Regions from separate parts of the Virgibacillus sp. FSP13 genome, predicted to be linked through region 1. Evidence: riboswitches for the same ligand, from Rfam matches in the RefSeq annotation. Region 1 holds a riboswitch; the other holds the start of a gene.
The links. Region 1 has a riboswitch for S-adenosylmethionine ahead of ACW2QC_RS10850 (methionine ABC transporter ATP-binding protein). Riboswitches for the same ligand answer to the same signal wherever they lie in the genome.
Positions count from the first base shown of each region.

Region 2: it holds a riboswitch for S-adenosylmethionine, as region 1 does, so the genes downstream of both, ACW2QC_RS11180 (aminotransferase class I/II-fold pyridoxal phosphate-dependent enzyme) here and ACW2QC_RS10850 (methionine ABC transporter ATP-binding protein) in region 1, are expected to answer to the same signal.

Region 1 covers NZ_JBSVKG010000010.1:78,372-82,213, forward strand. Annotated here, with positions in the region: gene ACW2QC_RS10840 (MetQ/NlpA family ABC transporter substrate-binding protein) at 1-396, opposite strand, end outside; gene ACW2QC_RS10845 (methionine ABC transporter permease) at 413-1,081, opposite strand; gene ACW2QC_RS10850 (methionine ABC transporter ATP-binding protein) at 1,071-2,099, opposite strand; SAM riboswitch class I at 2,377-2,486, opposite strand; gene ACW2QC_RS10855 (thioredoxin family protein) at 2,576-2,890, opposite strand; gene ACW2QC_RS10860 (toprim domain-containing protein) at 2,901-3,254, opposite strand; gene gcvH (glycine cleavage system protein GcvH) at 3,545-3,842, opposite strand, start outside.
Region 2 covers NZ_JBSVKG010000011.1:13,124-16,965, forward strand. Annotated here, with positions in the region: gene megL (methionine gamma-lyase) at 1-770, opposite strand, end outside; gene rarD (EamA family transporter RarD) at 943-1,857, shown strand; SAM riboswitch class I at 1,960-2,077, shown strand; gene ACW2QC_RS11180 (aminotransferase class I/II-fold pyridoxal phosphate-dependent enzyme) at 2,190-3,842, shown strand, end outside.

The sequences.
Region 1 (3,842 bases):
AACTTCTGTACCATCTTTTATTTCATCGATACTGGATATTGTTTTTGAATAAACTCCCATTGGTTCAATATGAATGCCACCTATTTGCGTGAAATCATAACCAATCTCCGAAATTTGTTGTTCTAAATAAGGAATATGCTGAAAGTAGTTGGCATCTAATTCGCCACTTTCCAAATCATCATTAGGTAGAACATAATCTTGGTATTCCTCTATTTCGAGTGTAATGCCTTTTTCTTTAAGTAATGGTTTTGCTTCTTCTAAAATTTCTGCGTGCGGTATACTAGAGGCACCGACTTTTATTGTCTTATTATCTGAACTGCCTTCGTCCGAATCTCCACCACATGCTGCTAATACAAGAATCGTTAATACAGAAACAATAGCTAAAATCTTTTTCATGATAATTCTCTCCTTTTTATCTTTTATCTAATTTATTGGAAACAAAGTCGCCAATGAATTGAAAAATAAATACAATGATAACAATTAATATGGTACAAACGAATACAACGTCAAAGTCACGTCGTTGGAATCCGTAAAAGTACGCGTAATCTCCTAAACCGCCAGCTCCGATAACACCAGCCATTGCGGTGTAACCAATTAAGGCAATCGCGGTAACCGTGATACCTGAAATAAGTGCTGGCATCGATTCCGGTAATAATACTCGGAAAATGATCGTGCGTGTTTTGGCTCCCATCGCTTTGGCTGCTTCTAGAACACCTTTATCCACTTCTTTTAAAGCAATTTCAACAAGTCGTCCATAAAATGGTGCTGACCCGATAATTAGTGCTGGTAATGCAGCGTTTGGGCCACGGATCGTACCTATAAGAAAATCAGTAAACGGGAATAACAATAGTATTAAAATGATAAAAGGAATCGCGCGGAATACGTTCACAATCGTTGCGACAATAAGATTAAGAAACTTGTTCTGCCAAATACCGTCTTTCGCTGTTAGGTACAAAAGTAATCCAAGTAGAATCCCTAATATAAATGTTCCAACTAACGAAAGTAACGTCATATAAAAGGTTTCATATGTTGCTGTCCAAAAATCCTGCACGTCAAGATTTGGAAATAAATTAGTTAGCATCACGGACAACCTCCACTTCTACTGAGGTTTGGGTGATGAAATCAATCGCCTTATCCATTTCCTCTGCTTTCCCTTCCATTTGTACAAACAAGGTTCCATAGGCTCCTGCCTGTGTTTGTGTAATCTTCCCTTGTAAAATATTTATATCAATAGCAAATTTTTTAGCCACTTGGCTTATTAATGCTTGATTGGTTGTTTCACCGATAAAATGAAGTCGAACTATTTTTCCGTGTTCGTAGGTATTTACCAGCTCATTTACACCTTCATTTTCATCTTGAGTCCCCATTACTTGCTCCACAAATTTTTTCGTCACTTGCTGTTTTGGTCGTAAAAATACGTCAAGAACATCACCCTGTTCCACAATTTTACCGTTTTCCATTACAGCAACTTGTTTGCAAATTTTACGAATAACGTGCATTTCATGGGTTATTAAAATAATCGTTAATCCAAGCTTTTGATTAATATCCACTAATAAATCTAAAATAGAATTTGTCGTTTCCGGATCAAGTGCAGATGTCGCCTCATCACAGAGTAGAACTTTCGGATTATTGGCAAGCGCTCTAGCAATTCCGACACGTTGCTTCTGTCCACCACTTAATTGTGATGGATAAGCATTACCCCGTTCAGAAAGGCCCACCAGTTGAATTAACTCATTAACCCTGCTCTCCCGTTCAGCCTTTGGAACACCTGCAATCTCCAAAGGAAATGCAATATTATCCTTTACTGTCCGCGACCATAGTAAATTAAAATGTTGAAAAATCATTCCTATTTCTTGCCGAGCTATACGCAATTGGTTTGAATTTAGTGTGGTAATTTCTTGCCCATCAATGGTCACACGGCCATGTGTTGGATCCTCCAAGCGGTTTAACAGCCTGACAAACGTACTTTTTCCCGCTCCACTGTAGCCAATAACACCGAATATATCCCCTTCTTTTATATCAAGCGTTAAATCATCAACAGCCGTGATTTGCTTTTTATTGGATGTAAAAACTTTACTTAAATTCTCTATCGAAATCACAAGTATTCCTCCTAATTCAGAAAAGCGCAAACGCCCGGTAGCGATGTACAAACTGGAGCACTCTGGGACTGCATTTCATTCGTCCCACCGAAAACCGTTTGCACTCCGTTCGCCCCACCAAAAAGATCTGCTAGTCGCTGGGCGCTGGAGCTGGACAAGGCCTACCAAGTCACAAAACTAAAATAGCGCTTCAAATTTTATACTTTCCAAGTTGTTCATAAAAAGAAAAACGTCTTTCTGTAAGAGAACAGAAAGACGTAATATATGCCTTTTCGTTCCCTCATCTGTCAAAGTGTTACTTTGCAGGAATTGGCACCTTTCAAACATTTAAGTTTGAAGGTTGCCGCGGTTTCACAGGGCCAGTCCCTCCACCGCTCAAGATAAGAGATTTAAATTCGTTTAAATTGATAAAATTGATGATAGCACGCTTATTTCTCTATGTCAATATAAAACATTCTTTCGTTAGTTCATAATCGTCAGTTCCCAACGAATAGCTCCGGCTTATACTTCACTAAATAGCTATAAATATTGGCAATCGAATGAAAAGCATATACTTTTTCTTGCACTTCATTGCCATTTTTAACTAGCAGACATGGTACACTTTCAATCTGATTTTCCTGCATAAATTCAGGATGAAACGACGCATTCATGTCATAAAAAATATGCTCATGATGAACAGATTCAATTTTATCCAGCATTGTTCTAGCTAATGCACAAGTTCCACAAAAAGGAGTATGAACAAATAATAAATAATGATCTTGCTGTAACACTTCCGCTGTTATCTCTTGCAAAGGAATCACCCTAAATCAAAAATATCGGATTAACCGCAATAGACTTAGCTACTAAGACAGTTGCGAGTACTTGCTCAGGTGTTGTTGCAACTTCACGATATTCACTGCTAACATAAATATGTTCGGCATGTGGCAACTCGCGCGCTAACTGTTTGCGTAATTTAATCCCTGAATTGTCTTCATCAACTAAGATAAAAACATCCTTATTGTCTAAATCGTACGTATATAAAAGCTCGTCAAATCGTTCCACACCGAGTGTACCATTTGTACAAATGATCTCCACATCGTCCGTGATTACTTTTTTGATTTGCTTTTTGTCCGTAAGACCTTCGACAATAATAACCTTTTCCGATTCATGTGTCATCATCACATAGCACTCCTTAAGGAATCAAGCAATATGATTCGTAAGTATATGTACAAAAAGTAACAAATCACAAGTAAGATCGCCACAGCATAGACTGGCAGGTCTGAAAGCTAAAATTGACTTCTCCAAATTGTCCTAGATCTAGCAAAGTTTCCTTTACGATCGCATAGATACTTATTATTGCACCTTTTGAACAGCCCTATATAACAATACTATGATGCGAATAAGGCTGACTTTACATCCTTTTTCAAAGATGCAAGCCAGCCTAAAATTATTGAATGATTATGTGATTAGTCTTCTTGAATAACTTCTTCATATTTTTCAGCTGATAATAGTTCGTCAAGTTCTGATTGATTAGATGGCTCAACAACGATCATCCATGCTTTTTCGTATGGAGATTCATTTACAAATTCTGGACTATCATCTAGCTCTTCATTCACTTCAACCACTTTTCCACTGATTGGTGCGTACAATTCCGAAACAGTTTTAACAGATTCGACGCTTCCGAAAGGCTCATCGGCTTCGATATCGTCCCCTACTTCTGGTAGCTCAACAAAGACAATATCGCCGAGTTCATCTTGTGCAAAA
Region 2 (3,842 bases), on a different contig from region 1:
TTTAACCCACGCAATAATAACCAAGCATCAAATGGCGAGATAATTCCTCCAATATCCTTTTGTGTCGTCATTTGCACGGAATCCAAAAACTCCTTCTTCCCAACAACAAGGCCTGCAACTACATCGCCATGGCCACCGATATATTTTGTTGCACTATGAATGACCACATCACACCCTAGCTCTAGCGGGCGTTGTAAATACGGAGATGAAAATGTATTATCAACAACAACGGGTATATCAAATTCCTTAGCAACTTGTGCAACCATTTCCAAATCAATCAATTTCATCGTTGGATTGATTGGTGTTTCCACGTATATACAAGCTGTTTCTGGTTTAATTAACGATCGTAGCTCCTCACTCGTCTCCATCTGAGAAAAGTCATGCGTAATTTGGTACTTTTCCTGCATCATGGTTAACAGTCCAAACGTACAACCGTAAAGACCCGATGAACAAACAATATGGTCATTCGCTTTTGTTAATGCAACTAACACAGCAGATACAGCCGCCATTCCAGAACCAAATGCCAGCCCACGTTCCCCACCTTCCAGTGCAGCAATTCGCTCTTCTAACACTGTTACCGTTGGATTGCCTAAACGCGAATAAATGTAACCATCTTCATCTCCAGCAAATCTACGTTCTCCTTGTTCTGCCGTATCAAATGTATACGTAGATGTTTGGAATAGTGGTGTAGTTAAACTGCCTAACATATCTTTGGCATCGTATCCTTCATGTATGACCGATGTTTCAAACTTATTGTATTTTTTTGGCATCCCCATTCTCCCCTTTAAATCTGTTTATCTACCTCTATCATAACGGAAACCCATCATTTTTGAAAGCGTTTTCCAATATTTATATAGGCGTCTTAATTGCTTTTTTTAAAGTAAACTTCTAGAATTGTCTTACTTTATTTGAATCGTTTTTAGATAATTGGGGGAGTACAATATGAATCGTTCAGAAGAGAAAATGGGGATTATCTACACCGCTTTCGCTTATTTGCTTTGGGGATTCTTACCAATTTATTGGAAGCTAGTAAAAACTGTCCCTGCTGGCGAAATCCTTGCACATCGAATTGTCTGGTCATTCCTTTTTATGGTCGTTGTTATTTTACTTTTGCGGAAAAGTTCTGGATTCATTGCAGAGTGTAAAGTGATTTTAAAAGACAAAAAGAAATTATTGGGCATCACATTTGCCTCCATTGTCATCAGTATCAACTGGTTAACTTATATTTGGGCGGTAAATAATGATCATGTTATCCAGGCAAGCTTAGGGTATTACATTAACCCACTTGTCAGTATTTTGCTGGGAATCATTGTTTTAAAGGAGCGGTTAACGCGAAAACAGTTATTATCGTTTGTTATCGCTGGGATCGGTGTCATTAACCTTACTGTCAGCTATGGCGTTTTTCCCTGGGTATCGTTACTACTGGCAGTAAGTTTTGGCCTGTATGGATTGCTGAAAAAAACAGTTGATATCAGTGCCATGTTCGGCTTAGCAATTGAAACATTAATTGTAACTCCAATTGCACTTATTTATTTACTAGCAATACCGAATGGTGCATTTGCTTTTAATAACATTTTTACTAGTACATCACTTTTATTAATTGGTGCGGGTGTTGCAACAGCTGTCCCGCTTTTATTATTTGCAAGTGGGGCAAAGCAAATTCCTTTATCCATGGTTGGCTTTTTGCAGTATATTGCACCAACCATCATGTTGATCCTTGGTGTCTTTCTCTACCATGAAACATTTTCAACGGCACATTTGCTATCATTCTCGTTAATTTGGATTGCCCTCATTATTTACATGGGCTCCGCTCAGCGCCGACCTGTTAAAAAAGTACAAAAGCGGGCTTCTAGTTAAGTAAGTACCGGCAAGAGTTTAAACTTTTCTAAAAAAAGGTGTTGACGAACATACGAAATCAGTATATAATTCTTGTTAAATTAAATTTTCAAATATTTTAATCTCTTATCAAGAGCGGTGGAGGGAATAGGCCCTGTGAAGCCCGGCAACCATCAGGCTAGTACGCTAGCTGTGAAAGGTGCTACATCCTACAGGTCAATCATGATCTGGAAGATAAGGGGAGGAACCGTAAACGATACGCCCTCTTCTTAGGAAGAGGGCTTTTTATATCCCCTCCTCTCCCATCCAATTTGACCGTTCGTTTTCACCACATTCATAAGGAGGAATTATTTATGGCAAACTTTCATTTTCACGATCAAGAAACCGTATTACTTCATGGGGGGCAGGAACCAGATCCAACAACCGGTTCACGTGCAGTACCAATTTACCAAACAACATCATACGTCTTCCGCGACACAGAGCATGCCCAAAATTTATTTGCCCTGCAGGAACCAGGCAACATTTACACACGAATCGGTAATCCTACTGTCGATGTCTTTGAACAGCGTTTGGCACAGCTTGAAGACGGTGTAGCCGCTGTTGGTGTATCATCTGGAATGTCTGCGATTACGTTGGCAATTTTAAATCTGGCTGGTTCAGGTGATGAGATTGTTGCTGACAGCAATTTGTACGGTGGAACCTATAACCTGTTTGCAACAACATTGCCCCGCTACGGGATCACGGTAAAATTCGTCGATGGTACTGATCTTGAAGAAATCCGCGGTGCAATTACAACGAAAACAAAGGCGATTTTTGGAGAAATAATCACAAATCCAAGCCTTAACGTACTTGATGTTAAGGCCGTAGCAGAGATTGCGCACGAAAACGATATTCCCTTAATTGTTGACAACACATTCGCAACACCATATATTACCCGGCCAATAACCTGGGGTGCTGATATTGTTGTACATTCTGCAACGAAATGGATTGGCGGACACGGAACAACCATTGGCGGAATCGTTGTTGATGGCGGGCGGTTCAATTGGGATAATGAGAAATTCCCAGGGTTTACCGAACCAGATGAAAGCTATCACGGTATTCGCTACGCTGACATCGGTCCCGCAGCCTTTGCAACAAAATTACGGGTACAGCTCTTACGCGATATTGGTGCATGCCTAAGCCCACAGAATGCATTTTTACTATTACAAGGGCTTGAAACATTGCACTTACGCGTGGAACGCCACAATAAAAATGCCGAAGAAGTTGCGACATATTTACAAGACCATCCGGCTGTTGAATGGGTTAATTACCCTGGTCTAGCCAGTCACCCATCACATCAATTAGCCAAAAAATATTTACAAAACGGGTTCGGCTCGATTATTACATTTGGTATCAAAGGTGGGCGTGAGGCAGGAAGAAAATTGATTGACGGCATTACAATCTGGTCCCATGTAGCAAACGTTGGCGATGCCAAATCATTAATTATCCATCCGGCTTCAACGACACACCAGCAATTAAGCCCAGCAGATTTACAACAGAGTGGTGTTACAGAGGAGCTTGTACGTCTCTCCATTGGTATTGAGCGGGTACATGATATTTTAGTTGACCTGGATCAGGCAATTGCTAAAGCAACCGATCACAAAGCCTTATTCAGTGAAACAAACGAAGATGCTGTAAAATGGCTGCTTTCTTCCCCTTTTGCCCGTGAGGCAGGGAATATCAGAAAGAAAGTCATTGCGGTAATCGGCAATGAAACGAACAATCTAAATAAAAATGCTACTAAACTAAAACAATTAGGCTTTCAAATTGTCCCGATTTCCAACCAAGAACAAACAAACAGTCAGGAAAAGGCGTATGCGCAGCTTAGCGATGTTCCATTTGACGTTGATGCCGTCTGGTTGGTTGAAGGTACATTACCATCAGGTACAATTGAGCAATTCATCAACAAACAAGGGAAAATACTTTGGGTTGAGAATCCGGACGTATCTGATCAAACAGTAGAAAAT